2 regions of the Bradyrhizobium sp. Mp27 genome follow, and region 1 is predicted to be linked to the other one. Evidence: riboswitches for the same ligand, from Rfam matches in the RefSeq annotation. Region 1 holds a riboswitch; the other holds the start of a gene.
The links. A riboswitch is a leader RNA that binds a small molecule or an ion and turns the genes downstream of it on or off. The one in region 1 is predicted to bind glycine.
Positions count from the first base shown of each region.

Region 2: another riboswitch for glycine. It lies ahead of gcvT (glycine cleavage system aminomethyltransferase GcvT); the one in region 1 lies ahead of QJT78_RS34135 (D-amino acid dehydrogenase).

Region 1 covers NZ_JASAUS010000096.1:884-16,594, reverse strand. Annotated here, with positions in the region: gene QJT78_RS34170 (crotonase/enoyl-CoA hydratase family protein) at 1-444, opposite strand, end outside; gene QJT78_RS34165 (amidase) at 582-2,003, opposite strand; gene QJT78_RS34160 (M20 aminoacylase family protein) at 2,006-3,169, opposite strand; gene QJT78_RS34155 (M81 family metallopeptidase) at 3,183-4,688, opposite strand; gene QJT78_RS34150 (ABC transporter ATP-binding protein) at 4,902-6,551, opposite strand; gene QJT78_RS34145 (ABC transporter permease) at 6,566-7,453, opposite strand; gene QJT78_RS34140 (ABC transporter permease) at 7,474-8,415, opposite strand; gene QJT78_RS34135 (D-amino acid dehydrogenase) at 8,597-9,898, opposite strand; glycine riboswitch at 9,966-10,080, opposite strand; glycine riboswitch at 10,084-10,187, opposite strand; partial or broken gene QJT78_RS34130 (M20/M25/M40 family metallo-hydrolase) at 10,283-11,411, opposite strand; gene QJT78_RS34125 (ABC transporter substrate-binding protein) at 11,679-13,289, shown strand; gene QJT78_RS34120 (glycosyltransferase family 39 protein) at 13,503-15,098, shown strand; partial or broken gene QJT78_RS34115 (multidrug effflux MFS transporter) at 15,302-15,711, opposite strand, start outside.
Region 2 covers NZ_JASAUS010000007.1:125,546-141,256, forward strand. Annotated here, with positions in the region: gene alaS (alanine--tRNA ligase) at 1-2,545, opposite strand, end outside; glycine riboswitch at 2,779-2,867, shown strand; gene gcvT (glycine cleavage system aminomethyltransferase GcvT) at 3,011-4,159, shown strand; gene gcvH (glycine cleavage system protein GcvH) at 4,171-4,539, shown strand; gene gcvP (aminomethyl-transferring glycine dehydrogenase) at 4,702-7,569, shown strand; gene QJT78_RS53135 (hypothetical protein) at 7,722-8,147, opposite strand; gene QJT78_RS53140 (hypothetical protein) at 8,179-8,712, opposite strand; gene recA (recombinase RecA) at 8,807-9,895, opposite strand; gene QJT78_RS07440 (hypothetical protein) at 10,650-10,817, shown strand; gene QJT78_RS07445 (hypothetical protein) at 11,384-11,587, shown strand; gene QJT78_RS07450 (glycosyltransferase family 2 protein) at 12,455-13,468, shown strand; gene QJT78_RS07455 (hypothetical protein) at 14,745-14,981, shown strand; gene QJT78_RS07460 (hypothetical protein) at 15,250-15,441, shown strand; gene QJT78_RS07465 (hypothetical protein) at 15,704-15,711, shown strand, end outside.

The DNA of each region.
Region 1 (15,711 bases):
GAAGCCGAAGCGCGCGGCATCCGAGGCGATGCGGATGTCCATCGCCAGCTGCATGGTGACGCCGATGCCGACGGCAGGGCCGTTGACTGCGGCGATCACGGGCTTCAGGCATTTGAAGATGCGCAGCGTCACCTGACCGCCGCCATCGCGCACCTGCGGATCGCTGTAATCGACCTTGCCGTCTGCGAAACGCTTCACCGGCCCGCGCCGCGCATCGCGATCGAAGGTATCAGCGCCCGAGGAAAGATCGGCGCCTGCGCAAAAGCCGCGGCCGGCGCCGGTGACGATGATGGCGCGGACGTCGTCGTCCTTGTCGGCGGCGTCGAACGCGTCGATCAGCTCGGCCTGCATCTGCGCGTTGAAGGCGTTGAGCTTGTCGGGCCGGTTCAGCGTGATGGTGAGGATCTGCTCGGCGACCTCGTATTTGATGGTCTCATACGCCATGGTGGTTTCCTTCCTTGCCGTGAATTCTGTCTCGAAGAGACGTCATGCATGGTCGCCAGCATCCGTCTTGCGCGGACTGGGCATATGGCGGCCGTTCGGACGTGGATGGCCGGGACAAGCCCGGCCATGATGGGATGCTACTCCGCCGGCGGGCTCGGCCAGGGCTTCTGTGCGCTGCGCAGGCCTTCAAAAGCCTTGGCCATGCCGAGCACGCCGATATCGTCGAAGCGGCGGCCGACGATCTGCACGCCGATGGGAAAGCCGTTGGCGTCGAAGCCGCCGTTGATGGAAACCGCGGGGTTTTCCGACATATTCCACGGCACGGTATAGCAGATGTGCTCGAACGGCCTCATGGGATCGTTGGTGGGTGAAGCCCAGTCCGCCGGATAGTTCACGTTCGGCGCGGTCGGCGAGATCACGTAGTCGAGCTCGCAGAACAGCTTTGACGCGGCAGCGCGGATCGCCATGGTCTGGTTGAAGCCGCGGATCACGTCGACGCCCGAGAGCTTTGCGCCGGGTGCGCCCCATTTGAAGATGTAGGGCAGCACCTTTGCCTGTTCTGCCGGCGTCAGCTTGGCCAGATCGTCCCACATCCGCGCGCGCCAGAAATTGTCGAGGCCGTCGAGCATCTCGCGGGTCAAAATGCCGTCGACCTCGGTGACGACGCTACCTGCGGATTCGAACGCCTTTGCGGCTTTCACCGCGACATCGCGGACCGGCCTTTCTGCCGGCAGGCCGACGCCGGCATCGAGCATCAAGCCGATGCGCAGTTTGCGCGGGGATTTCTCCAGTCCCTTCCAGTTGAGAGGCTCGGCGGGCAGGCTCATGCCGTCGCGCCGGTCGGGCTTTGCAATCACGCTCATCATCAGCGCGCAATCGTCGACCGTGCGGGTCATGGGACCGGCGACACGGCCGACATAGGTCGGGTCGATCGGCACGCGGCCAAAACTCGGTTTCAGGCCGACGAGGCCGCACCAGCCCGCAGGCAGGCGGACCGAGCCGCCGATATCGGTGCCGAGATGCAGCGGACCGTAGCCAGCCGCAGCCGCCGCGCCGGCCCCCGCGCTGGAGCCGCCGGGATTCTTGGAGAGGTCCCAGGGATTGCGTGCCAGCGCATGGAAGCTGGAGAGGCCCGAGGACAGCATGCCGTAATCGGGCATGGTGGTTTTTGCGAAGATGATCGCACCGGCCTCGCGCAGTCGCGCAGCGGGCGGGGCGTCCTTCTCGGCCGGCACGAGCTTCACGCTCGCAGCGCCGAGCGGCACCGGCACGCCCTTGGTCGCGATGTTGTCCTTCACCGTCACAGGCACGCCGTCGAGCGCGCCGGAAGGTTCGCCCCCGCTCCAGCGCGCGGTCGAGGCCTTCGCGGCCTCGCGCGCGCTGTCGGGATCGAACGCGTAGAGCGCCTTGAGGTGAGGTTCCCACGCAGCGACGTGCGCAAGCACGTCCTCCAGCACCTCGCTCGGCGAGAATTGCTTGGCGCGATAGCCCGCAATCAGATCGACCGCGGAGAGATCGTGCAGCGAGGTGACGGCCTCTTCGACGCTCTTTTTGTGCATTGCTAACCTACCGGCATGCGCGTTTCGATGATCCGGGCGAACATGCTGGCGCCGATCGGCAGGATCTTGTCGTCGAGCACGAAGCCGGGATTGTGCACGGGCACTGAGCCGTCGTGGCCGATCCAGAAATAGGCGCCGGGAATGGTTTGCAGCATGTCGGCGAAATCCTCGCTGCCCATCTTCGGCTGGGCGCGGGTGATCACGTTGGCGGGGTTGACGACGGTGCGCGCGACCTCCTCGACCACCTTGGACTGCTCGACCTGGTTGACCAGCACGCCGAAGGTGTCGCGGATGTCGGCTTCGATCACGCACTGATATGCGGATGCGATGCCGGCGCAGATCGTGCGGATGCGTTCGGCGATCAGGGCGCGGACTTCATCCGAGAAGGTGCGGATGGTGCCGCAGAGGTGCGCCTCGCCGGGGATGACGTTGTAGGCGGAACCGGCGTGAATCTGCGTGATCGAGATGACGGCGGCCTGCAGCGGCTCGACGTTGCGGCTGACGATGGTCTGGATCGCCTGCGCCAGCGTGGTCGCGATGATCACCGCGTCCTTGGAGCGTTCGGGCATCGCGCCATGCGCGCCGTAACCGGTGATGCGCAGGTCGAAGAAGTCGGCGCTGGCCATCGCCGGGCCGGGCAGGATCGCGATCTCGCCGAGGTTGAGGTCGGGCGCGTTGTGCAGGCCATAGAGCTCGTCGCAGGGAAACTTCTCGAACAGCCCGTCCTTGATCATCGCGCGCGCGCCGCCGAGGCCTTCCTCGGCCGGCTGGAAGATCAGGTGCACGGTGCCGTCGAAATTTTTGGTCTCGGCGAGGTAGCGCGCAGTGCCGAGCAGCATCGTGGTGTGGCCGTCATGGCCGCAGCCGTGGAAGCGGCCGGGGATTTTCGAACTCCATTTCAGATTGGTGTTCTCTTCCATCGGCAGGGCGTCCATGTCGGCACGAAGCCCGATGCGCTTGCTGCCCGAACCCTTGCCCTTGATGACGCCGATCACGCCGGTGCCGCCGAGACCGCGGTGCACCTCGATGCCCCAGCTCTTCAGCTTGTCGGCAACGATGCCGGAGGTGCGCACTTCCTCGAAGCCGATCTCGGGATGAGCATGAAGGTCGCGCCTGATAGCAGTGAGTTCGTCGGCAAAGCCGTCGATGCGGTCGATCGTGGGCATGTGTCCTGTCCGGTTAGCGTGATGGGGGCGTGAAAACGGGGCCGTTCGGCTTGATGCGGATGCCCGGCCGCAGGCGCGTCCAGGGCAGGGTGGCAGTGTCGGCCGGCATCGCGCCGGGCGCGGCGCAGATCATCAGCTTTTCCGCGATCGGCTCGAAATCGGCGCGGAAGTGCACCGAGCTCTTGTTGACCAGAATCTTCTGCGCGGTCGGCTCGATGCCGACATAGCGGTACATCGCCTGATCGGCGAGCTGCGCCTTGTGCGAGGAGACGACGACGCGGACATCCCCGATGCGCAGGCACGCGGAGGGACCCATCTCCATCTCGCGGCCACCGTAGTAGGGGCCGGGCGCGATGAAGCGGCCGTCGGAGAGCTTTTCGACGATGAAGGTCTCGCGATAGGGCTCATCGCCGGGAATGCCGGATTTGCCGCCGAGCGACAGCGTCACGGTGGCGCCGACGCCGGCTTCATGCGCGGCCTTGGCCGAGGCCGGATCGTAGATCACGCCGGTCGCGGCGCTCGCCTTGTTGCGTACCAGTGCGCGCAGCATGCCGGTGGTGTCGGAATCGCCGCCGGCGCCGGGATTGTCCTGGGTGTCGGCGATGATGATCGGCTTGCTGGCGCTCTTGGCGAGCTCCATCGCATGGCGCACGCCGTCGTCGGGCGACCAGATCTTGCCGTCGAAATCGTCCTCGTGGCTTTCGATCAGTTTGACGATCGCATCGGCCGCGCGGTCGGCATCGGCCTGCGTCTTGCCATAGGCGAACACGCTCGGGCCGCAGTCGCGGAAGTCGGCGGCGGGGAAGCCGGGCGCGAAGGACAGCGTCGGAACGGCGTCGCTCTCCAGCGCGGCCAGTTTCTCGTAGATGCCCTTGGTGGGAAAGTCATTGGTGCATTGCCAGCTGATCGCGATCAGGAACGGCAATTGGCGAAACGACTTTGCAAAGCGTTGCTTGGTCTGCAGCAGCAGGGCGAGGTGCCTTGCGGAGGCGCGGCCGGTCTCGGCCATGTCGACATGCGGATAGGTGCGGTAGGCGATCAGCGCGTCCGCGTGTTCCATCATCTTGGGCGTGACGTTGGCGTGCAGGTCGAGGCTGGCAACCAGCGGAACGTCCTTGCCGATGACGCGGCGCACGCGCGCCAAAATCTCGCCTTCGCCGTCGTCGAGATGCTCGGTCACCATCGCGCCATGCAGGTCGAGATAGACCGCATCGAGCGGGCCGGCGGCGACGATACCGTCGACCATCACCTTCACAATACGCTCGAAGGCGTCCCTGGTGACATGCGCCGACGGACTTGCGCCGCAGGCGATCGTCGGAATGAGGTTCCAGCCATTGGCTTCGGCGCTGTCGACGAAGCCGGCGAGGCCGACATTGATGCGGCGCATCACCTTCAATACGTCGGCGCCTTCCGTCATGGCCGGCCAGCCGCCGCCATGCTGGAAGTCCGCGAAAGTCGCCTTCGTCGGGGCGAACGTGTTGGTCTCGTGCAGGAAGCCGCCGACGGCGATACGTGTCATTAATTCTGGTCCAGCGTTTGAAAGTGCGCGACGTTAGCCTTGGCTTCGAGGCGGGGGCAAGCGAGGAGCCCATGCCGCCGCGCATGGCTTTAAGTCATTTTCGAATGATGATGGTCGCTACCTGTCATTGCGAGCGAAGCGAAGCAATCCAGACCGTCTCCGCAGAGGGACTCTGGATTGCTTCGCTACGCTCGCAATGACGAGTGGACAAACCTAAGCCGTAGCCGCGACGCCTTCCGACACCGGCCTGAAGTTCGCAAAATCCCAGCCGCGGCCCGGTGCGGCCTCCAGCAGCGCCCTGGTGTAGGCTTCCTTCGGATGCGTCAGCACCTCGGCGGCCGGGCCCTGTTCGACGACGCGGCCGTGCTGCATTACCACGACCTCGTCGCAGATCTGGGCTGCGACGCGCAGATCGTGGGTGATGAACAGGATGGCGATGCCGAGCCGGTTCTGGATCTCGTCGAGCAGTTCCAGCACCTGCGCCTGAACCGAGACGTCGAGTGCCGACACCGCTTCGTCTGCGACCAGCACGTCGGGGTCGAGCGCGAGCGCACGCGCAATGGCGATGCGCTGGCGCTGGCCGCCGGAGAACTGATGCGGATAGCGCGTCACTGCGTCCGCGGGCAGGCCGACGAGTTCGAGCAGTTCGCGCGCCCGCTTCATCGCATCGGCATGCGAGGTGCCGTAATTGATCGGGCCTTCCGCGATGCTCTCGCCGACGGTAATGCGCGGGTTGAGCGAGCGATAGGGATCCTGGAACACGATCTGGATCTTCTGCCGGTGCGGCTGGAGCAGGCGGCGCGAGATGTCGGCGATCTCGCGGCCGGCAAGGCGCACGCCGCCGGAGGTCGGATCGATCAGGCGCACGATGCACCGCGCCACCGTCGACTTGCCCGAGCCGCTCTCGCCGACGATGCCGAGCGTGCGGCCCTTGCGCAGCGTCAGCGTGACCTTATCGGCGGCAACGACCTCGCGGCCTTTGCCGAAGAAGGCGCGCTCCTTATAGACCTTGCCGAGCTCGTTGGCCTCCAGCACCACCGGCTCCTTGGTCTCGGGCCGCGCCGCGCGCGGCACCAGGCTCGGCACCGCTGAAAGCAAATTGCGGGTGTACTCCATGGTCGGGTTGCGCAGCACGGTCTCGAGCGGACCGGTCTCGACCAGCCGGCCCTGCCGCATCACGGCGACGCGGTCGGCGATCTCGGCCACCACGCCCATGTCGTGGGTGATGAACAGGACGGCCGTGCCGTGATCGCGCTGGAGGTCGCGGATCAACGTCAGAATCTGCTTCTGCGTGGTGACGTCGAGCGCGGTGGTCGGCTCGTCGGCGATCAGCAGCTTCGGTTCCAGCACCAGCGCCATCGCGATCATGATGCGCTGGCGCTGGCCGCCGGACAGGCGATGCGGATAGGAGGCGAAGATGCGCTCGACCTGGGGCAGGCGGACCTGCTCCATCATGTCGAGAATGCGCTTCTTCCGTGCCTTGGCGTCGAGATCGGTGTGGGCGCGCAGGACCTCGTCGATCTGGCGGCCGACCGGCACCACCGGATTGAGCGCGGTCATCGGCTCCTGGAAGATCATCGCCATCTGCGTCGCGCGGAGCTGGCGCAGCCGACGATCTGTCGCGGTGAGAATCTCTTCGCCGACCAGCTTGACGCTGCCGCCGGTCGGAACCAGCGTGCCCTTCGGCAGCAGGCCCATCGTGGTGAGCGAGGTCACCGACTTGCCCGAGCCGCTTTCGCCGACGAGACACAGTGTCTCGCCTTTGTGCACCTGGATCGAGATGCCGTCGATGATGTTGGCACTCTTCGGCTTCTTGCCGACGGAGACGACGAGGTTGTTGATGTCGAGGACTGGGTTGGTCATCACTTGATCCGTCATCACTTGCCCTCCCGCTGCTTCATGCGGGGATCGAGGGCGTCGCGGGCGGCGTCGCCGATCAGATTGATGCTGAGGATGGCGATCGAAAGCAGCAGTCCCGGCCAGAAGATCAGCGTCGGCTTGAGCTGAAAATACTGGCGGCCCTCGGCCATGATGTTGCCCCAGGTCGGCGTCTCCGGCGAGATGCCGGCGCCCAGGAAGGAGAGGATGGCCTCGGTCAGGATCGCGGAGGCGCAGACATAGGTGCCCTGGACGATCAGCGGCGCGATCGTGTTCGGCATCAGATGGCGCCACATGATCTTCGGCAGGCTGGAGCCGACCGAGATAGCGGCTTCCACATAAGGCTCCTCGCGTGCGGACAGCACGACCGAGCGCACCAGGCGTGCCACGCGCGGTATTTCGGGGATGGTGATCGCGACCAGCACGGTCCAGATGCTGGCGCCGGACAGCGACACCACGGCGATCGCGAGCAGGATGCTCGGCATCGCCATGAGGCCGTCCATGACGCGCATCAGGACGGCATCGACCAGCTTGAAGAAGCCGGAGACGAGGCCGATCGCAAGGCCGATGACGATCGACAGGATCGCCGAGCCGATGCCGATCAGGAGCGAGATGCGGCCGCCATAGATGACGCGCGACAAGAGGTCACGGCCATAGGCGTCGGTGCCGAGCAGGAACTGCGCCGAGGCCGGCTTCAGCCGCTGCGAGGGCGCAAGCTGGACCGGATCGTGCGGCGCGATCAGCGGCGCCAGGATCGAGACCAGCACGATCAGCGCGAGCAAGATCGTGGCCGCCGCGATGATCGGCGTCGAGGTGAGGAATCCGAATCGCGGCCGCAGTGGCGACGTGATCGGAATGGATGACTGGGGAAGGCTATCGACGGACATTTTTGTTGTTATCCTTAGCCCTAGTACCGGATCCGGGGATCGAGCAGCGTGTAAGCGACGTCGATCAGGAGATTGACGACGACATAGATCAGCGACGTCAGCAGGATCATCGCCTGGATGACGGGATAGTCGCGCGCCAGCACCGCGTCCACCGTGAGGCGGCCGATGCCGGGGATGTTGAACACGCTCTCGGTGACGACGACGCCGGAGATCAGCAGCGCAAAGCCGGTGCCGATCACGGTGATGACGGGCACCGCGGCATTGCGCAGCGCATGGCGCATCATCACGGCGACCTCGTTGATGCCCTTGGCGCGGGCGGTGCGGACGTAGTCCTCACCGAGCACGTCGAGCATCGCCGCGCGCGTCATGCGCGCGATCAGCGCGATGTAGATGAAGGAGAGCGCGCAGGTTGGCAGGATGATGCGTTCGAAGAACGGTCCAAAGCCGTTGAAGATGCTGCGGAAGCCCTGCACCGGCACCCAGCGCAGGTCGATCGCGAAGACCTCGATCAGGAGATAGCCGACCACGAACACCGGCACGGAGAAGCCGAGCACGGAGAGGCCCATCACGAAACGGTCGATCCAGGTGCCGTGCTTCCACGCCGCGATGACGCCCAGGGGCACGGCGACGATCACGGCGAGAATGATCGTCGAGAGCGCGATCGAGATCGACGGCTCGACGCGCTGGCTGATCATCTTCATGACTGGCAGGTTGGAGATCAGCGACGTCCCGAGATCGCCGTGCAGCAGCTTGTTCACCCAGGTGATGAATTGCACGATCAGCGGCTCGTTGAGGCCGAGCGAGTCACGGATGCGTTCCAGCCGTTCCGGGGTCGCGTTATCGCCGGCGAGAATGGCGGCGGGATCGCCCGGCGTCAGCCGCAGCAGGAGGAAGACGAACAGCGCGACGACGCCCATCACGGGCACCGCGGCCAGAACGCGGCGAATGAGATAACCTAGCATGCACCTATCTCCGGCTGCGGAACTTGCGGGGCCGCAAGGCCCCCGTGGAATCGGTTCTGTCTATCATGCACGCCTGTCACTCGGGCTGGAAAGCCGGCCGGAGAAGCCGACCTTTCGGGGCAAATTGTGTGCCAAGGGCAGGGCGGTCGCAAGAGGCCGCCGAGCCTCCGATATCGGCCACTCAGGATGCATGGCGGAACTCGCGCTCAACCCTGAGTGAGGGTGCGGTCGGCGGTGCGTTGAGCCCGCGCCAGCCGTCGATGGTACCGGCAATCATCTGCGCGGTCGCGGCCGACAAGGTCCAACCGAGATGGCCGTGGCCGGTGTTGAAGAACACGCCTGGCATCCGTCCTGCGCGCACGACGGGCATCATGTTCGGCATCATCGGCCGCAGCCCGGCCCAGGGCACGACCTTGGACGTTTCGACGCCGGGGAAGTTGCTGCGCACCCAGTCGACCAGCGGCTGCACGCGGTCGGCGCGGATGTCGCGGTTGAAGTCGTTGAATTCGGCGGTGCCCGCGACGCGGAAGCGATCGGCGCCGAGCCGGCTGGTAACGATCTTGGCGGCCTCGTCGAGCAGGCTCACGGTCGGCGTCGCATTGCGGCTTGCGGCAGTGTCGAGCTGAACGGTGATCGAGTAGCCCTTCACCGGATAGACGTTGACGCGTTCGTCGAGCAGGGCGGCGAAGTGACGGCTGGCCACGCCGGCGCAGATCACGACGCCATCCGCCTTCAGCATGCCGCGCGCGGATGCGACAGTGTCACTGGCCGAAAGATCAGCCCAGCCGATGACGAAGCCGCCACCTGCCTGGGCAATGGAATCGATGTTGGCTTCGTGGATAAAGGTCGCGCCGCGCCGCTTGCAGGCTTCCGCAAGTCCACGCGTGAACTTGTGGATATCGCCGGTCGCATCCGACGGCGTGTAGAAGCCGCCAAAATAGTCCTTGCGCAGCGTCGGTTCGATGGCGCGGATCTCCTGCGGCGTCACCGGGCGGCGATCGAGCCCGCCTTCCTTCAGCAGCGCATTGACCTGCAGGCCGGATTCAAAACCCTTCTTGTCGTGATAGATGTGCAGGATGCCGCGGCGTTCGAGATCGAAGTCGATGCCTTCGCGCTCCGCGATCTCGAACAGATGCTTGCGGGCTTCGATCGCGAGCCGCGTGGTCTGAACCGTGTTGGCGCGGTAGTTGCCGATATTGGCGACGAACTCGCTCATCCACGAATATTTGTGCCAGTTCGGCCGCGGATTCATCAGCAGCGGCGCATCGCGCCGGAACATCCAGCGCAGGCCTTTCAGGATCGTTGCGGTGCTGTTCCACACTTCGGCATTGCTGGCGGAGAGCTGTCCGCCATTGGCGAAGGAGGTCTCCATCGCGGCGTAGCGGTGCTTGTCGAGCACCGTCACTTTATATCCGCGTTCGAGCAGGGCATACGCAGTCGTTACGCCGGTGATGCCGGCGCCGATGATGGCGATATGGGTCATGGCAGGTTCGGGGCTCCCGTGAGTTAGGATAGGCTAACCGCCGGCCAAAGGCCGTTGGCGGCGCCCCATCTGTCACGGTTACCTGAGAGCTTGATCCGGTGCGGACCTCGGTGAGGTCAGCTCCGGACTATCCCCTTCGGTGGACGTCACGACCACATTGGCCGTGCCGCCTCTCTCCAGATCGTCCTGACGATACGGTCCTTTTGCCTGAGAGTTTCCGGGGCGGTTGCTCCGTCGGCGCCGCAACGAAAGCCTGAACTCTCGTTGCGATCTCTCCCGCATCGTCGCGTGGACAATCGAGCAGTACGATGCGCCTCATTTTTAGACAAGGCTAAATTTCAACCGCGACTGCCAACGCATTGTGCAGTGCGAAGTTGATTCAATTTACTCTAGCGTCGCCAGCAAGCCCGCCATCAGGCGCCCGCGTTCAACCAGGCTCTCGACCTCGATGAATTCTTCCAGCGTGTGGCCGTTGCCGCCGCGCACGCCGAGGCCGTCGAGCGTCGGGATGCCCATCGCGCCGGTAAAGTTGCCGTCGGAGCCGCCGCCGGAGCTCGCATGCGGTAGCTCAGTGCCGAGCGATTTGGCGATGCCGCGCGCCTTCTCATAAAGCGCCATGGTACCGGCATCCGGCTCCCATACGGGGCGCGTGACGCCGCGCGTCACCTTGAACGTGACATCATTGGTCGTGCCCGACAGCGCCAGCATCCGCTCGACGCCGCGGTCGAGATCGGCCTGGCGCGGCCATCGACAGCGCCTCGCCGGTGGCGGTCGTGGCAACGCAATTGACCCATTGTCCGCCGTGCACGACGCCGACCGAGAAAGTGCAATCCTCCGTCGTCATCGCGTCGATGGCGAGGATCTGCCGCGCCATCTCGCGGATCGCCGAGCGTCCGGCCGACAATGTCGCGCCGGCATGGCTCGGCCGGCCCGTCGCTTCCAGATTGAAACGCGCGATGGCGTAACGTCCGGTGGTGACACCGTTGTCGGCGCGGCCCGGTTCGGGCACCAGCACATATTTGTTGCGCGCGGCCTCCGCCTCGATGATGTCGCGCGTCGAGGGCGTGCCGACTTCCTCGTCGGGCGTAAACAGCACGGTGATCGGCAGCGGCGTGGTGAAGGAAGCACGTGCCAGCTGTCGGATCGCTTCGAGCGAAAGGTAGTTGCCACCCTTCATGTCATAGATGCCGGGGCCGTAGCACTTGTTGCCCTCGCGCCGCCATTTCAGCTTCTCGATGGTGCCGACCGGGTGGACGGTATCCATGTGCCCGGCGATCAGAATGCCCGGCTCGCCCTGTTTCGGATGCGGGAAGCGCGCGCGGATGACGCCGCCAAAGCCCTGCCGGCCGCCGATGCGTTCGATCGTCGCACCCATGATCGCCATATCCCGCGCTGCGATATCGAGCATGCGGTTCACGGCGCCTGCGTCCCAGGTCGGGCTCTCGCATTCCACCCAGGTGCGCAGGCCCTCGAGCATCGCCTCGGAATCGAAGGGAAGATTGGCTGGATTCATCTTAATGTCTCTCAGGCTTCGAAAGATGGAACGCGCATTGCATTGGCGCGGACGGGACTGGCGGAAAGCGTTGTAGAGCCAAACCGATCTTTGTGGAGCCCGTGAGCACGCCGCTTGGGGCTGCAGCGAAACCGGATTGACGCGCTCAGCACTGTCTGCAAGTCTCGAAAGACAAAGGCATCGCATGAGGTTAGTTCGCCTAAAGAACGAACCGAATGCTCAACCAATAACCTGCCTTTGAACAGTTTCACGTCAGGAGAAACTTTTATGTTGAGCTTGATGCGCCGGGGGCGTCGCGCGTTCGCCTCCACACTTGCGCTATCGGTCGTTGCGCTTTCGACGGCGATGGCCTCGCCGGTACTTGCCGCCGCCAGCAAGACCATCACCGCGGTGATGCATTCGGATCTGCGCATCATCGATCCGATTTTCACCACCGCCTACATCACGCGTGACCATGGCTACATGGTCTACGACACGCTGATCGCGACGGACTCGAATTTCAAGATCCAGCCGCAGATGGCGGACTGGAAGATCTCCGACGACAAGCTCACCTACACCTTCACGCTGCGCGACGGCCTGAAGTGGCACGACGGTACGCCGGTGACGGCGGAAGACTGCGCCGCTTCGCTGAAGCGTTGGGCCGCGGTCGACGGCATGGGCCAGCAGATGATGCAGTTTACTGCGAGCATCGAGGCGACCGACCCCAAGACGATCACGCTGAAGCTGAAGGAGCCCTACGGCCTCGTGCTCGAATCCATCGGCAAGCCGTCCTCGCGCGTCGCCTTCATGATGCCGAAGCGTCTCGCCGAAACGCCGCCGGACAAGCAGATCCCCGAGCAGATCGGCTCGGGTCCGTTCAAGTTCGTGCAGGGTGAATTCCAGCCCGGCGTGAAGGCGGTGTACGTCAAGAACACCGACTACGTGCCGCGCAAGGAGGCGTCGAGCTGGACTGCCGGAGGCAAGGTGGTCAAGGTCGATCGCGTCGAATGGATCACCATGCCGGATGCGCAGACCGCAGTGAACGCGCTGCAATCGGGCGACATCGACTTCATGGAAGTGCCGCCGTGGGATCTGCTGCCCGTGCTTGAAGGCAATGCCGACCTTAAGACCGAGACGCTGAACAAGTTCGGCTACCAGACCCTTGGGCGCATGAACTTCCTCTATCCGCCCTTCGACAATCCGAAGATCCGCCGTGCCGCACTTCTGGCGATGAACCAGAAGGACGTGCTCGACGCGCTCGTCGGCAATCCCAAATACTACAAGATCTGCGGTGCGTTCTTCATCTGCGATACGCCGTTCGCGACCGACGTCGGCTCGGAATCGCTGGTCAAGGGCAACGGCATGGCGGAAGCCAAGAAGGCGCTCGCCGAGTCCGGCTATGACGGCACGCCCGTCGTGGTCATGGTGCCCGGCGACGTCGTGACGCTGAAGGCGCAGCCGACGGTCGCGGTGCAGTTGCTCCGCGAAGCCGGCTTCAAGGTCGACGCGCAGGCGACCGACTGGCAGACGGTGGTCAGCCGGCGCGCCAGCCAGAAGCCTCCGAAGGAGGGCGGCTGGAACATGTTCTTCACCAACTGGGTCAGCGCCGACGTGTCCAACCCGATCGCCAATCTGTCGATCGGCGGGCAGGGCAAGAAGGGCTGGTTCGGCTGGGCGGAAAACGCCAAAATCGAGAAGCTCAAGGACGACTTCGTCCGCGCCGCCTCGCTCGACGATCAGAAGAAGATCGCGACCGAGATCCAGAAGGAAGCCTATGACCAGGTGATCTACGTGCCGCTCGGCCAGTATCTGGCGCCGAGCGCGTGGCGGAAGTCGCTCACCGGCGTGCTCGACGGCCCGGCGACGCCGCTGTTCTGGAACATCGACAAGACCGAGTAAAGCGAGGGCGCGCCAGCGCGCCTTCCCCGATCGTTACACGGCGTCGCTGTCATCAGCGGCGCCGTTTTCGTTTGTCAGCCTCGCGTCAGCTTTTAACTCTTCCAGTGTTCAATCATTGCTATTTGTTTCTGGCTTGAAATAGATGTGCGCAGTTTGCGCATCACTTCCTTCCTGCATTTGAGTCCCGTGTCGATTGATTTTGCATTTCGGGCGATGGCCGAGCGGTCCGATCGCGCGCCGGCGCGATGGCGGCGGCCTTTCCTGCGCTGGCTCGACGGCGTCGAGACGGGCTGGGCCGTGCCGCTTCTCATTGTGTGCTTCGTCGCGCTCTGGACGATCTATCTGGCCGTCGCCTATGCCGGCAGCGGCCTGCACCCCGATACCCTCGAGGCCTGGACGCTCGGGCGCCGTTTCGCGTGGGGGTACCACAAGCATCCGCCGCTGATGGGCTGGGTTACGGCGGTGTGGACCTCCGTCTTCCCGCTCAGCGACTGGTCGCTGCAATTGATGGCGATGGCCAATGCCGGGCTCGCCCTGTTTTTCGTCGACCGGATCGCACGGCAGTTTGTGACCGGGCACAAACGCATCCTGGTGCTGCTGCTCCTGATGCTGACGCCGGCCTATCAATTCCACGCCCAGCGCTTCAACGCCAATGCGGTGCTGCTTGCGCTCTGGCCGCTCGCGACCTGGTGTTTTCTGCGCGCGTTCGAGACCCGCAGCGCGGCCTGGGCGGTCGCCGTAGGATGCACGACGGCGCTGGCGATGGTTGGCAAATATTACTCGGTCTTCCTCGTGGCGAGCTTTGCATTTGCCGCGCTGGCTCATCCCGCGCGCCGCGCCTATTTCACGTCCGCTTCGCCGTGGATATCGGTCGTGGTTGGGCTCGCGATGTTGTCGCCGCACATCTATTGGCTCGCGACGACGGGCGCGTCGGCCTTCACCTACGCGATGACGCACGCCAACGGCAACTTCGTGAGCTCGCTCGGCGAGGTGCAGAACTTCCTGCTCGGACTCCTGGCGGCCATCAGCGTATCGGCCGTCTTCTGGGTGATCATCGCCGGCACACGGCTGAGACAATTTGCGGCCGACTTCGCCGCGATGAGCTCCGGCCTGCGGCTTCTTTTTTACGTTGCGATCGGCACGATCGTGCTGCCGGTCCTGACGTCGCTGGCGATGGGCACCGATCTGCCGTCGCTATGGGCGTTGCAAGGGCTGTTCCTGTTCGTCGTGCTGATCGTTTGCGGCACGCGCTACCCGATCGAAAGATTCTACACCGTCAACGTCACGATCATCACCGCAATCGTTGGGCTCGCCGCTGTCGTCGTCGCCGCCCCGATTCACGCCATCTATCGCAACAATCACGGCTACGAAGAGGGCCGGAATTTCTACGAGCAGGTAGCCAGTGAGCTCACCCGGGAATGGCACGAGCTGACCGGCGAGCCCCTCAGCGCCGTCAGTGGCGACGATTCCTTGGCCTTTGCGACCGCGTTCTACAGTCCGGACCATCCGTATTACGCGCGGCCGTTCGAGTTTCAGTACACGTGGGGCATGCCGCGAAAGACGACATTGGATCGCGGTTGGGCCGCGCTCTGTTTCAGCGGCCAGGACTATTGCGGCAGGTGGATGGAGTCCGTGTCCGCGCGCGCCGAGCATTTCGTCAGGCGCCAGTTCACCGTGCAGGCGACGCTATGGGGCAAGCCCGGCCTGACACGGGACGTGGTCGTGCTGATCGTACCGCCGAGAACAAGCAGCGCGACGCCCGAGAGCGCCGCGCAGGACTTCAGCGCCAGCAGGCGCCTGACGGACTAGGCTTTGCGCTCAGCAGTGGCTGTCGCGGATCCGCTCGAGGCCTTCGCTCGCGAAGGGGGGAGTGAACGCAGTTCGGTCGGCGTCCGACGTCGGGTGTTCAGTTTCCGCCCGATCCGGGGTGGTGTTGTCTTCGCGATGTTCCGGTTCCATGAGGCGGCCTTTCGAACTGCTGCAGTACAACATCGATGCGGCCGGGAAGTTCCTCAGGCGATGGGACGATGATGCGGCTTGAACAGCCGTCCCTTTTCCACCACCAGCACGATCGCAAGCGCTGCCAGCGTCGACAGGAAGAAGCCGACCGAGAACGGCAGCAGCGTGCCGTCGAAACTCTGCCCGATCGCCATGCCGACGACGATGCCGATCAGCGTCGTGATCGAGCCGTAGAGCGAGGAGGCGGTGCCCGCGATGTGGCCCTGCGGCTCCATGGCCAGTGCGGTGAAGTTCGCGACCATCATGCCGAACGAGAACATCATCAGGGCGGACAGCACCATGAACAAGGAGAGCGGCAGCATGCCGAGGCTTTCCGTCAGCAGCATCACGCCCGCAACCGCGGTGTAGAGCGTCAGCGCGCCGTGCGAGATCACGCGCATGCCGAGCCGCCCGACCAGCTTCG
Region 2 (15,711 bases), on a different contig from region 1:
CCAGGTTCACGGCATTGAAGCGCGCGGTGAGGTCCGCGGTGACGCCGACCACGATCCCGGCCTTGCCGTCCTCGGTGACGCCGACGATGGCGACCACGCCGGAGCCGATCTGCTTCTTGCCGTCGTCCGCAAGGCTCTTGAGATCCTTCATCTCGATGCCCTCGACCGCGCGCGCCATCAGCTTGACGTCGCCGACCTCACGCACGCCTGCGGCTGCGCCGTTCCCGACGGATGTACCGCCGCCCATCGCGAGCTTCTTGCGGGCGTCGGAGAGCTCGCGCTCGAGCTTCTTGCGCTCCTCCATCAGGGCTGTGATGCGCGCCGGGACGTCGTCGATCGAGGTGCGCAGCTCGTTGGCCGCGGTCTTCGCCAGCGCCATGGTCTCGTTGGCGTGCCTGCGCGCATAATTGCCGGTCAGCGCCTCGATGCGGCGCACGCCGGAGGCGACCGCGCTCTCGCCGGTCAGCGTGATCAGGCCGATGTCGCCGGTGCGCTTCACATGGGTGCCGCCGCAAAGCTCGACCGACCAGCCGAGCGCGTTGGCGCCGCGCTCCCGCGCGGTCCTGCCCATCGAGACGACGCGGACCTCGTCGCCGTATTTCTCGCCGAACAGGGCGCGCGCGCCGGCCTCGCGCGCTTCATCGACTCCCATCACGCGTGTCGTGACTTCGTCGTTCTCCAGCACCACGTCATTGGCAATGTCCTCGACGCGGGCAAGCTCCTCCGCCGTGATCGGCTTCGGATGCACGAAGTCGAAGCGCAGACGATCGGGCGCGACCATCGAGCCGCGCTGGGCGATGTGGTCGCCGAGCACCTGGCGCAGCGCCTCGTGGATGAGATGCGTCGCCGAATGATGCGCGCGGATCGAGGAGCGCCTGCCGTGATCGACCTCGAGCTGGAGCGCGGTGCCGAGCTTAAGCTCGCCGCTCTCCACGGTGCCGACGTGAACGAAGAGATCGCCGAGCTTCTTCTGCGTGTCGGTGACGCGGAACTTGATGCCGCCCTCGCCGCTGAGCACGCCGGTGTCGCCGACCTGGCCGCCGGACTCCGCGTAGAACGGCGTCTGGTTGAGCACGAGCGCGCCGGTCTCGCCGGCCTTGAGGCTCGCGGTTTCCTGGCCGTCCTTCACCAGCGCGGAGACCACGCCTTCGGCGCTCTCGGTCTCATAGCCCAGGAATTCGGTGGCCCCGAGCTTTTCGCGCAGCGGGAACCAGATCGCTTCGGAGGCCGCCTCGCCCGAACCCTTCCAGGACTCGCGCGCCTTGGCCTTCTGGCGCTCCATCGCGTCGGTGAAGGAGGCCTGGTCGACGCCGATGCCGCGCGATTTCAGCGCGTCCTGGGTCAGGTCCAGCGGGAAGCCGTAGGTGTCGTACAGCGTGAAGGCGACGTCGCCGTCGAACATGTCGCCCTTCTTCAGGGACGCGCTCTTCTCGTCGAGGATGGCAAGGCCGCGCACCAGCGTCTTGCGGAAGCGGGTCTCTTCCAGCCGCAGCGTTTCCTCGATCAGGTTTTCCGCGCGCATCAGTTCGGGATAGGCCTGGCCCATCTCGCGCACCAGCGCCCAGACCAGGCGGTGCATCAGCGGCTCTTTCGCACCCAGGAGCTGCGCATGGCGCATCGCGCGGCGCATGATCCGGCGCAGCACATAGCCGCGGCCCTCGTTCGAGGGCAGCACGCCGTCGGAGACGAGGAACGCCGAGGAGCGCAGATGGTCGGCGATGACGCGGAACGAGGCGACGGTCTGCTCGTTCGGCCCGCTGCCGAGCGCGGACGCGGTCGCGTCGATCAGATGGCGGAACAGGTCGGTCTCGAACACGCTGTCGACGCCCTGCATGATGCTGGCCATGCGCTCCAGCCCCATGCCGGTGTCGATCGAGGGACGCGGCAGATCCACGCGCTCCTCCTTCGTCACCTGCTCGTACTGCATGAACACCAGGTTCCAGAATTCGAGGAAGCGGTCGCCGTCCTCTTCCGGCGAGCCCGGAGGTCCGCCCCAGATGTGGTCGCCGCGATCGATGAAGATTTCCGAGCACGGTCCGCACGGGCCGGTGTCACCCATCGCCCAGAAATTGTCCGAGGTCGGGATGCGGATGATGCGGTCGTCAGAGAAACCCGCGATCTTCTTCCACAGCCCGGCCGCCTCGTCGTCGGTGTGGTAGACGGTGACGAGCAGCTTGTCTTTCTTGAGCCCGAACTCCCGCGTGATCAGGGTCCAGGCCAGCTCGATCGCGCGCTCCTTGAAATAGTCGCCGAACGAGAAATTGCCGAGCATCTCGAAGAAGGTGAGATGGCGCGCGGTGTAGCCGACATTGTCGAGGTCGTTGTGCTTGCCGCCGGCGCGCACACATTTCTGCGACGTGGTGGCGCGCTGGTAGGGCCGCTTCTCGACGCCGGTGAAGACGTTCTTGAACTGCACCATGCCGGCATTGGTGAACATCAACGTCGGATCGTTGCGCGGCACCAATGGCGAGGACGACACGATCTCGTGGCCGTTCTCGGCAAAGAAGTTCAGAAAGGTCGACCTGATCTCGTTGACGCCGCTCATGTTCATCCAATCGGGTGTGCTTGGCCCCGCGATACGCCATCCAAACCGGGCATTTGGGCTGATATCTGCGGGTCAAAGCGCTTTTAGACAAGGCCAGCTGCGCTGTCCAGAAACTGTGCAAGGAGATCAGTGAGTTGCCGCAGGCGCGCAATCCCGTTTGCAATCCCGTTGAAAGCCGCCAGGTGCGCGTTGACAGGCTTGGCCGGCCTGTGGTCTGTACCCATCTGTATCGTACGGCCACGTCGGGAGAGACCGGCTTTGGTGCCGGCGCCGAAGGAGCAACCGCCCCGGAAACTCTCAGGCAAAAGGACCGCGTGGCTTTGACGACATCTGGAAAGAGGCGCCGACGGGCATAGCCCGGACGACGTCCGCCGACGGGATAATACTCTCAGGCACAGCGACAGATGGGGCTTCGACTGGTTGCTACCGGGGAATCGTCCCCGGGGAACCGCCGAGGGCCCCGTAATGCTTGCGCGCGACGACCAAGATTCCCTCAAACGTACGCCCCTTCACGGGCTTCATGTCTCCCTCGGCGGCAAGATGGTGCCGTTCGCGGGCTATGACATGCCCGTTCAGTACCCCGCGGGCGTCCTGAAAGAGCACCTCCATACCCGCTCCTCCGCCGGCCTGTTCGACGTCTCCCATATGGGCCAGCTCGCGCTTCGGCCGAAGTCGGGCAAGGTCGAGGACGCCGCGCGCGCGCTGGAACGGCTGGTGCCACAGGATATCGTGGCGATCGCCCCGGGACGGCAGCGCTACGCCCAGTTCACCAATCCGGACAGCGGGATTCTCGACGATCTGATGGTCGCCAATTTCGGCGATCACCTGTTCCTGGTGGTCAACGCCGCCTGCAAGGAAGCGGACGAGGCGCATCTGCGCGCGCATCTCGCGGACGACTGCATCATCGATTCGCTTCAAGACCGCGCCCTGATCGCGCTGCAGGGCCCGAAGGCGGAAGCGGTACTGGCGAAATTGTGTGCAGAGGCGCCCGCCATGAAGTTCATGGACGCCGGCCCGCACAAGGTTGCCGGTCTCGACTGCTTCGTCTCGCGCTCCGGCTACACCGGCGAGGATGGGTTCGAGATTTCGGTCCCCGCGGCCGATGCCGAGCGTCTCGCAAAAACGCTGCTGGACAATCCCGACGTGATGCCGATCGGTTTGGGGGCCCGCGACAGCCTGCGGCTGGAAGCCGGGCTCTGCCTCTACGGCCACGACATCGACACCGCCACCACGCCGGTTGAGGCCGCGCTGGAATGGTCGGTGCAGAAGAGCCGCCGCAGCGGCGGCGCCCGCGCCGGTGGCTTCCCCGGCGCTGAAAAGCTCCTCGCTCATTTCGATCACGGCGCGAGCCGCCGCCGCGTCGGCCTGCGCACGGAAGGCCGCGCGCCGGTGCGCGAAGGCGCACTGCTGTTTGCGGATGAAGCGGGCGGCGAGCCGATCGGAAAGGTCACCTCGGGCGGTTTCGGCCCGAGCCTGAACGCGCCGGTCGCGATGGGCTATGTGCCCACGGCATCGAGCGCGCTCGACACAAAGCTCTTCGCCGAAGTGCGCGGCCAGCGGCTGCCGCTCACGGTCGCCGCCATGCCTTTCGTGAAAAACACCTACAAACGCTGAGGACTGAGAAGATGACCACGACGCTGTACTCCTCCGACCATGAATGGCTGGCCATCGACGGCGACGTCGCCACCGTCGGCATCACCGACTACGCGCAGTCGCAGCTCGGCGACGTCGTATTCGTCGAGTTGCCGAAGGTCGGCCGCAGCCTGAAGAAGGCGGAAGCCGCCGCCGTCGTCGAATCGGTGAAGGCCGCCTCCGACGTCTACGCGCCTGTTACGGGCGAAGTGCTCGAGACCAACGACGCGCTCGCCGCCGAGCCGGCGCTGGTGAACTCGGACGCGCAAGGCAAGGCGTGGTTCTTCAAGATCAGGATGGCCGACAAGAGCGAGCTCGGCGGCCTCATGGATGAGGCCGCCTACAAGGCACATACGGCGTGAGATGAAGCAGACCCAAGCGATCGTCATGCCCCGCGAAGGCGGGGTATCCAGTAGCCACCGGCAGCACGGATTGAACCGAGAAGCCGCGGCGTACTGGATCGTCCGCCTTCGCGGACGATGACGACGACGGCGATGACAGATGACCTAAAGCGAGGACCCATGATGACCGCGCACCGTAAATCCAATGGCGACGCCGCCGCCAACTTCGTTCGCCGCCACATCGGCCCGTCGGCGCGCGACGTCACCGCAATGCTGGAGGCCGTCGGCGCCAAGAGCGTGGACGCCCTGATGGCGGAGACGCTGCCGGCCTCGATCCGGCAGACCGCTCCGCTCGATCTCGGCAAGCCCTTGAGCGAGACCGAGGCGATCGCGCACATGGCCGAGCTCGCGCGAGAGAACCAGGTCTTCACCTCGTTGATCGGCCAAGGCTATTCCGGCACGATTTTGCCCGCGGTGATCCAGCGCAACATTTTGGAGAACCCGGCCTGGTACACGGCCTACACGCCCTACCAGCCCGAGATCAGCCAGGGCCGGCTGGAAGCGCTGCTCAACTTCCAGACCATGATCTGCGATCTCACCGGGCTCGACGTCGCCAACGCCTCGCTGCTGGATGAAGCGACCGCCGCGGCGGAAGCGATGGCGCTCGCGGAGCGGCACTCACGGGTCGAAGCAAAGGCCTTCTTCGTCGACAAGGACGTCCATCCGCAGACGCTGGCTGTGATGCGCACCCGCGCCGAGCCGCTGGGCTGGACCCTGATCGTCGGCGATCCCCTCGCCGATCTCGACAAATCAGACGTGCTTGGCGCGCTGCTGCAATATCCGGGCTCCTCGGGCGCGTTGCGCGACCTCAGGCCCGCGATCGCGACGTTGAAGGCCAAGGGCGCGGTCGCGATCGTTGCCGCCGATCTCTTGGCCCTGACGCTGCTCGCCTCGCCCGGCGAGCTCGGCGCGGACATCGCGATCGGCTCGGCGCAACGTTTTGGCGTGCCGATGGGTTATGGCGGACCGCACGCGGCCTACATGGCGGTGCGCGATGCGCTGAAGCGCTCGCTGCCCGGCCGCATCGTCGGCCTCTCCGTGGACTCACGCGGGATGCCGGCCTATCGCCTCGCGCTGCAGACCCGCGAGCAGCACATCCGCCGCGAGAAAGCGACCTCCAACATCTGCACCGCGCAGGTGCTGCTCGCCGTGATCGCCTCGATGTACGCGGTCTATCACGGCCCCGAGGGGCTTGCGCAGATCGCGCGCAACGTGTATCGCCGCGCCGCCGTGCTCGCCGCCGGCCTGCGCAAGCTCGGCTTTGCGCCTGACAGCGAAGCCTTCTTCGACACGCTCAGCGTGGACGCCGGTGCCAAGCGCGCCGAGATCGTCGCGCGCGCGGCCGCCGAGAAGATCAACCTCGGCGTTGGCGAAACCGCGCTCCGCATCGCGCTGGACGAGACCACCACGCCGGCGACCGTCGAAGCGGTCTGGCGCGTATTCGGCGGCACGCTCGCCTATGCCGAGATCGACGCGACCACGCGCGAGGCGCTGCCGGAGGCGCTGAAGCGCACCACCGCCTTCCTCACCCATCCCGTCTTCCACGCGCATCGCTCGGAGACTGAGATGCTGCGCTACATGCGCAAGCTCAGTGATCGCGACCTCGCGCTCGACCGTGCGATGATCCCGCTGGGATCCTGCACCATGAAGCTGAACGCGACCACCGAGATGATGCCGCTGACCTGGCCGGAGTTCGGGTCCTTGCATCCCTTCGCGCCGCGCGAGCAGGCCAAGGGCTATCACGCGCTGTTCGCGCGGCTGGAGAAATGGCTGTGCGACATCACCGGCTATGACGCGATCTCGCTGCAGCCGAATTCCGGCGCGCAGGGCGAATACGCCGGACTGCTCGCGATCCGCGGCTATCATGCCGCGCGCGGCGAGACGCACCGAAAAATCTGCCTGATCCCCTCCTCCGCCCATGGCACCAACCCAGCCTCGGCCGCGATGGTCGGCATGGACGTGGTGGTGGTCGCCTGCGAGAAGAACGGCGACGTCGACGTCAATGATCTCCGCGCCAAGGCGGAAAAGCACTCGAAAGATCTCGCCGCGGTGATGATCACCTATCCCTCGACGCATGGCGTGTTCGAGGAGCACATTCGCGAGATCTGCGACATCGTCCACGGCCATGGCGGCCAGGTCTATCTGGACGGCGCCAACCTCAACGCGCAGGTCGGCCTTAGCAGGCCCGGCGATTACGGCGCCGACGTCAGCCACCTCAACCTGCACAAGACCTTCTGCATCCCGCATGGCGGCGGCGGCCCGGGCATGGGCCCGATCGGCGTGAAGGCACATCTCGCGCCGTTCCTGCCCGGTCACCCGGCGACGAATGGGGGCGCGCCGGTCGGCCCGGTCTCGGCCGCGCCGTTCGGCTCGGCGTCGATCCTGACCATCTCCTACATCTACATTCTGATGATGGGCGGTGACGGCCTGAAGCGCGCGACCGAAATCGCGATCCTCAACGCCAACTACATTGCCGCGCGCCTCGATGCGCACTTCCCGGTGCTCTACAAGAACGCGAAGGGCCGGGTCGCACATGAGTGCATCGTCGACCCGCGCGCGCTGAAGACGACCTCAGGCGTCACTGTCGACGACATCGCCAAGCGCCTGATCGATTACGGCTTCCATGCCCCGACCATGAGCTTTCCGGTGCCGGGCACGCTGATGATCGAGCCGACCGAATCGGAATCGAAGGCGGAGCTGGATCGCTTCTGCGACGCCATGATCGCGATCCGGAAGGAGATCGCCGAAGTCGAGGCCGGCCGCTTCAAGATCGAGGCGTCACCGCTGCGTCACGCCCCGCACACCGTGCATGACATCGCTGATGATGCGTGGAATCGCGCCTACACCCGCGCCGAAGGCTGCTTCCCCGATGGTGTCTCGCGCACCGACAAATATTGGTGCCCGGTCGGCCGCGTCGACAACGTCTACGGCGACCGCAACCTGGTGTGCTCGTGCCCGCCGGTCAGCGATTACGCGGAAGCGGCGGAGTAAGGGATCGTGGCTTCGTAGGGTGGGCAAAGCGACTTGTCCGCCTTAGCTCGAAGAGCGAAGGCGGAAGCGTGCCCACCACCTTTGTGCGCGTTGGAATATGGTGGGCACGGCGCTTGCGCGCCTTTGCCCACCCTACGGCCCCGAACGCGTATCTAGGGTGCAACCAGCGAACGGTTCTTTCGGTCCCAACGCCACAGCCGTTCGTTGGTGAGAAGCGTGCCGCCCCACCAGCGTCTGATCGGATTGTGACGTCGGAAATCCTCCCGGCCCGCAACAACTGCTTTGCCAAACTCTGTCAGCGACAGCCGACTCCGGCGATAAGCGGCATTGCGACCTCTCGCATCGTGCGGGGCGAGCGTCGCAAGTTTCGGATCGAGACCCGCGATCGCCGGCATCGGGCCGGATGCAAGCCCTTCGAGCAACGGGCCCAGCTCCCACTGATCGAACACACGCGTTTCGAGCAACCCGCCCGGCTGAAACAGCTCCTTGGTACGGTTGTGTCCCCTCGCAATGAGTTCGAGAAGCCGCGTTTCCGTCGCGCCCAGTCCGGTTGTCGGAGACGGCAGTTCTGCCAGCAATGCTTCCAGGGCCGGCTTCAGGAAAGGCAGCCTACTCCCTGCTCAGAAGCCCGAAACAAAGTTCAGGCGTTGACGCCCGGTAAGCTTCCCAGGCCATGTTGGCGATCTCGAAGTCGCAGTCCGCGACCTCCAATTCCCGCAGCACACGATCACGAAGCTCCGTGCCGTCCGCTCCGCGCAGGTCGAAATTGACACGTCGCAATCTCAGACGATCGGTGATCGATGGATGGGACCGCAAATAATCCAGAATCCAGATCAGTTGCAACTGACTATTAGGCTCAGGGTCGAACCACAGCTCGATGAGATCGACGCCATAGGTCTCACAAAACCAAATCAGGCCTGTCTCCTTGTGCGCGAGACCGGTCTGAGGCAACCGGCCAACAAGATCGGACCAACGCACCTCCGGATCGCCTCTGACATAGCCTCCCGTCAGGTATTGCTGGAGGTGATGCGAGGTAGGCAGCGGCCCCGAAACGAAGCGAAAGATAAACGGGACGACCATGTCGGCACGATTTGCGTAGGTGAGACCCACGCCCGACGAACTGGTCAGGATCACACGTCTCATCGCGAACGCCCCCCAAAACGAAACGGGCACTGACGACGTCGGCAACTCAACGTCTTCAGCGCCCGCTCCTCGCGAAAGTTCTTCGCGTTAGGTCTTACTCGTCCGCCGGCTCCTCGCCGTCGGCGTCGCGCTCGGGGGTGCCGGCGAGAATCTGCTCGGCAATCAGGCCGGAGTTCTGGCGGATCGAGGTCTCGATCTTGGCGGTGATGTCGGGGTTGGCCTTCAAAAACGCCTTCGAGTTCTCGCGGCCCTGGCCGAGGCGCTGGCTGTCATAGGAGAACCAGGCGCCGGACTTTTCGACGATGCCGGCCTTGACGCCGAGATCGAGGATCTCGCCCATCTTGGAGACGCCCTCGCCGTACATGATGTCGAATTCGACCTGCTTGAAGGGCGGCGCCAGCTTGTTCTTCACCACCTTGACGCGCGTGGTGTTGCCGACCACTTCGTCGCGCTCCTTGATCGCGCCGATGCGGCGGATGTCGAGGCGGACGGAGGCATAAAACTTCAGCGCGTTGCCGCCGGTCGTGGTCTCCGGCGAGCCGTACATCACACCGATCTTCATGCGGATCTGGTTGATGAAGATCACCATGGTGTTGGATTTGTTGATTGAGGCCGTCAGCTTGCGCAGCGCCTGGCTCATCAGACGGGCCTGGAGACCCGGCAGCGCATCGCCCATCTCGCCCTCGAGCTCGGCCTTCGGCACCAGAGCCGCGACCGAATCGACCACCAGCACGTCCACCGCCCCCGAGCGCACCAGCGTGTCGCAAATTTCCAGCGCCTGCTCGCCCGTGTCCGGCTGCGAAATCAGGAGCTCGTCGATGTTGACGCCCAGCTTGCGCGCATAGACCGGGTCGAGCGCGTGCTCGGCGTCGATGAAGGCACAGATACCGCCCTTCTTCTGCGCTTCCGCTACCGTGTGCAACGCCAGCGTGGTCTTGCCCGAGGATTCCGGCCCGTAGATTTCCACGACGCGCCCCTTCGGCAGACCACCGATCCCGAGCGCAATGTCGAGCCCGAGGGAGCCCGAGGACACCGCCTCGACATCCATCGACCGGTCGTTCTTGCCGAGCTTCATCACCGAGCCCTTGCCGAACTGGCGCTCGATCTGGGAGAGCGCGGCGGCCAGAGCTTTACTCTTGTCCATGGAAGATCCTTCGACGATACGCAGGGCAGTGTTGGACATTGGGTCGTGCTCCTTATGGCGAGGATTCGGGTGCGGGACAAACGATTGGCGCGGCGGGTCGTCGATAAAAGCAATGTACCCTATTTGTTCCGAGTTCGCAATATGTTCTTTCGGATTTGGGCGCTGGCCTGTTTCTGGCGACATTGGCCTAGTTTGAAATGACACGTGGCCTGTTTTGTTCTGGGCAACCGTACGGTGTATTCACGGGCGGAACACGCCGTTATATATTACCGAAATTTCCCGATTTTGGCATAATCCGCATAGACGCTCGTTCCGGTTGAGCGCAAGGTTCCCTCTCAATCGAGAGGGAAACCGTATGACCGAGCGACTTATTCAGGCAGGCATTGTCACTGTGGGCACCGTGAACGCTGGCCTAATCGTCTGGCTGATCCTGACGATTTGAGGCCGCCGCAGTTGGCGGCCTCTTTCATTCGAAAACGCCTTTCTTATCGCGCCCTGTAACCTCTTCGACCAGACGCGAGACATCAGCATTTTGTTTTGCCTTACGTAAGAACAGCGCAAGATAATCCGACAAGTCTTGGTGACCGTCAGGTGACCGATTTTGGGCGCTGGCCTGTTTCCGGCGACAGTGGCCTGGTTTAAAATGACACGTGGCCTGTTTTCTTCTGGGCCAACCCTACGGTGTATCCGCGAGCGGAACGTCGCCGTCATAAATCCGCAATCCCTAGCGAATCTTTTGCGGTGCCTGGCCGGTCTGAGGATGGCGCCGCTAGTCGTTGAGGGAGTCTGGGTGATGACGGAAAACACGCAGCAGCAGGCGGACAGGCGCAATCGGCTATTGGAAGCCGCCACGCAGGAAATGATCAAATTCGAACAGAAGGAAAATGAGTTCCGCAGGCGCGATCGCCAGGAGCGCGCGGCGGAGCTTCGTCTGCCTCTGGATAAGATCAACGTCCACTGAGCGGCGCCGACAGTTTCACACGACTGTCATGGCACGTTCCTAGCATTGTCATGCGACGGGGGTCCGGCGCGCGGCTCTCCGTCCAACCTCGGCCTAGACCACCAGATGGGCGGAGAGCTCGCCGACCTCCCGAACCATCGCGGCACGCCTGGCCCACACGTCCTTTCCTCCGGATATTCTGATGATCAGAAGATCGCGGCCGTTGCAGGCGGTGGCCCGCCCCTCTGAGGTGTCCCGCAGCGTGACATAAAACCTTGGCACAGGCTGTGCACACTCATCCTCACCGGGGTTTTGCATCCACCTCTCCGGGGCTGGAAAGCCGCCGCCCGCGCGACATTTAAGCGGGCGGCGTTTTTATTGATGTCGCAATCCGACAGTCCCGCTGTCCTAATTGGGACGGCATCCGGATTTTGGCGCTGGCCTGCTTCCGACCTCCCTGGTCCTAGGCGAATTTCGACGCGGCTTGATCTTGAAAGTTCACTTTGGAACGGAAGGTCGCCCGTCGGCATACTAAGTTCACTGGAACTCAAACCCTGCGGTTAGGACCCGTAAGACGAGGTTGTGTCATGGAGCGCCGCCGGTTCAAGCAGACTCAATCCCTCGAAGAACGTCTTGCCCAAGAAGCCCAACGCCTGAGAGAGCAAGCCAGGAAGCTCCCCGCCGGGGCTGAGCGCGAGACCCTGCTGCGCAAAGCGCGCCAAGCTGAGACCGGCTCGCACATGAGCGAGTGGCTGAGATCGCCGGGGCTTCAACCGCCCAAGCCAGCCTAGAAGCCGACGGCGCCTGAGGTATCGCGTTGCCGGCATAGATCCGGATTCATCCCGGCGTGGTCATTCGCGTTGGCGGCATCAACGCTCGAGGATGAAGGTTTTCCAAATTCTGCGGGTGTCCCGATGAACCTTGGCACGAGACGTGCTGACATAACGGTATCGGGATTTTGCAGTTTCCCTCCCGGGGCTGGTCAGCCGCCGTCCGCGCTTCATTTAAGCGGACGGCGTTCTTGCTTCTGAAGCCCAACAAGCAACCTGTCCTGACTTGATGTTCCGAGTGTCCTGATTGGGACAGCACCCGGGTTTGGGCGTCGGCCTGTTTCCGACCTCACTGTCCGATTTTGAAACGAGCCGTGGCCGGATTTGAAGTCGTTCAATTGTCGCGAGGTGAGACAGCACGTCGCGGCAGGACGCAGTCACCCTCCATCTGTCACCGAGCGGCCCTTGGCAATCTACCGGTGATTGAGAACGCCATCACGCTCCCGTCTCGCTTCCCTCTTGGAAAGGAGCAGCGCGGCAGAGCTTCGCGAAATCCTTCAGGTGCTCCGCAAGAAACTGAACTGACGCCGACTCGATTGGCTGCCCCCGTCTTGATCCGTCACCGCGTTGGCGCGGCTGCTACAGCGACAGAAACCGAGGGGAACCAGGACACTCTTTCACCAAGGCGGACAAGCGGCCGCTTCGAAACGTCGCGGCCTGCGGGAACAAAGTTCATGCGAATGGACGATGACCGAGTCGAGATCGTCTCCCTAGCATTCACGCGCCTCGTTCGCTCGGTTCGATTCAAGATGCTCTGCGAACAGGCTCAAACCGAAGAAGGGTCTGCCACTTCCAGCCACGACCGCTTCGATCAACGAGGTACGATGAATGGATCAATTGTACGCCGAGCGGTTCGATAGCTCCCGGAGTTCGGAACACCGCCCATTCATTTCGGTGGCAATACCCACTTTCCGTCGACCGGAGATGGTGCGCCGTGCGATTGAAAGCGTGCTGCAGCAGGAGCACGCCGACTGGGAAATGGTGATCAGCGACGACGAAGGTCCAGAAGGCGCGACTTGGAGCATCCTGTCCGAGCACGCGCTGAGCGACCCGCGCATTCGCGTAATCGAGAACCACCGCGGCCGGGGCCAGGTTGAGAATACCAACAACGCGATGCTCGCATGTCGCGGCGACTGGATCAAAGTGCTGCACGACGACGACAGGCTCACGCCAGGATCGCTTGCGACTTTTGCGGAATTGGCGAGGACGTACCCCGCCGCTGCGTTCATGACCTCCACATCTCATCTCGTTCAGGACAGCGGCATAAAGTACCGGCGAGGACGCCAGGTTTATCTGTATTCGGGCCAGCAGTGCCTGACGGATCTCTATCTGGCGGGCAAGACCCGATTGCTTGGGATTGTCCCGTCGACCCTGCTGATCAACGGCAAGGTCATCCGGGCCGGTTGCCTGATGCGAAACTACAAGTCGATCAGTTGGGGCGTGGACCAACTGTTCTTTCTCGATCTCGCCTGCCAGGGCGACATGGTGGCGATCGACGACGGTCTTGTGTTCTACGACACGACCAACCACGCGAGCATCACGGCGTTGGGATCGTTCCCTCAGATTGACCAGGAGACCATCGAACTCAAGCACCTCGCCTGGAGCCTTCTGGAGGATAAGCGCGGACTTCCCGATCCTGAAACGATGGTGCGTGCATTGCGGGTCGCCCGGCTGCGCACACGGATCCTTCAGCAGCCCCTGAGCGCAACGATCCGCGATGCGCTTCAAATCTTGCGCCCCTCGGTTTTGAAGGCGGCCAATCTGGCGATCCGAGCCTGGGCACGTGCACCGGGGGCGATTGCAACCTTACCGGGGATCACTCATTGCACGGATTTCCTGTGAGCTCATTCGGCAGTTCCGGTGTCAGAGTTGCCACAGCTGCGTTTGGGACACCGAGATAGGTGACCGAAAATCAGTCCCTCCCGAAGGCGCTCCCGGCTCCCGATCCGGAGCGCACCGAGGAAGCCGGACGGTAGTATGCCGACGACCCGCGGGAGATCATCCGGAAGCTTCGCAAGATGAATTGAGGCCTCGGTTGGCGGACATGCGAGCCGCAGCAGGGTCCGCCGAGGCCCACCGGTTGCGGGAATTTTTGGCAATGCGGCGGACTTGACTGCGGCGCGCGCGCATAGACATCGGGCGCAGCTGTTTCGATGATCGCCAGGCCCTTACGCTCTCGGTCGGAGATCATCCAACCGATGCCACTCATCCGAATGAAAAAATCTGCCCTGCGGGGGTGCCGGTCAGGCAATACGCACGTCTCCGTGGTCTGCCAATCGAAGACGATAAGGAAACCGTGCCGGCCTCGAGATGAATTTGCGCATGCGAATGCGGGGCAGGAAAATTTGGCAATTGTGTGCTGAAACGAACAGAGGCGCGGTGAGGGTCGACTAAACTCGGACTCGCTTGGTCTTTGCCAAGGGCCAAGCATCCCCAGGCGGCCCCGGCCTTCACCCCTATCAAGCCCCACCGGCCGGGGCCGTCTTCAGGGACGAGCCTGTTTCCTGGCCCGGTCGCCTTTGATTTCGGGAGTGACCAGTTTTGTGGCGCAGAACACAACCTGACGACGAATACCTGTGGTAAGATACGACGCATTGCAACGCCAAGGGTCGTCAGCGCCCCGCGTGGGAACCGTATTAGGGTTGAGCTGTTGACCTGTTTCATAGATGGGCTCAATTATGATCGACGCTGCTAAATGCGAGGAACTCGCAAATCAATACAAGGTCCTCTCTCAAGCATCCGGGGTTTCCGCGGAGAGGGCCTTCCTGTTGAAGAACATCGCCCGGAGCCTCACTGGCGTGGCTAGCCAATTGGACAGGCTGGCCGCCCTGACGAGAGACGAAGCAAGGGTCACGCCGCCACAGCTGTAGGCGGCCGCAAGGCGGATCGAGACCGTCCGTAAAAGCAACTATGATTGACCTGGTTTCAATGGCGCGCCCTGCGTCCAGATCTACGATTGCCCAACCTGCAAGCGGCGGTCCTTGAATTCTCGTCGGCCAACGGGACGCCAACCACGCCCCGGGATTGGGACAGCCCCCGGATTCCTGCCGCCGAAATAATTAGGAACAGTCCTCACAAGGCGGGGTTGGCGGCGATACTCTCTCTGAGAGGCGGCGCCATGGTCCGGTACTTTTTCGATATCCGAGACGACACCGGCCTCTATGCCGACGAAGAGGGACTGGAGTTTCGAACCCAGCGCGAAGCAGAGATCGAGGCGACGCAAACATTGAGCGGCCTCGCGCGCGACTTGGCGGGACACGAGGATCGAACAGACGTTGCGATCGAAGTCCGCACCGACGCCGGGCGGGTGTTCCAAGCCGCCCTCATCTTCGAGCCGCCAGCGACGAAGCAATAGCCGCCACGGCTCGCCACAATGGGCGTGCACATCGCGACGAAGCAAGGCCGCCTCAGTAGGCGGCCTCTTCGTCTCACCATGCATCGACTTAGTCCCGGGCGCCCTTTGAGGGGTCCCGCCTGATCGGCCCATTCCCCGAAGCGTTCGCCCCGCCCTACCTGGAATAAGCGATCCACCTCCGATCGAACTTGAATTGAACGCTACAATATGTAACGCTAATATAAGTAGCGCTACTTTTCGTACCGTTCAAACAACCTCAGGAGGCACGATGAAGGCAATCCTCAAGATCGCTCTGGCGCTGTCTGTCCTCGCCGGTTCGGTGCCGGCGCAAGCCCAGATATCGAATGCCGCGACGGCATCGGGCGCCCCAAAGGTCGGCATAAAGGTGACGAGGAAGTCTCAGTTGCACGACGGCTGCCACAGCCGGCACGCCCAGATGATTGGCAAGCCCTGTCGTTAGAAGCCCTGCCGCTAGAAGCCCTGCCGCTAGCGGGCAAGCGATCCAAAGATCAAGTGATTCAAAGATGACGAGAGGCCGCCCCGGTTGGCGGCCTTCTTGATTTTTGCCGATCCTCCGCATTCGTCCCCCTTCGACTGAAGATGACGCGCATCAAAGACGCAGCCGCCGCGCGCCGTCATAATTCCGCAATCCTGCGGCATCGAACCATTCTGCGGTGTCCGGCTTTCTTCGGGATGCGATCGCAACGATAGGGACCAGGAACATGACGGA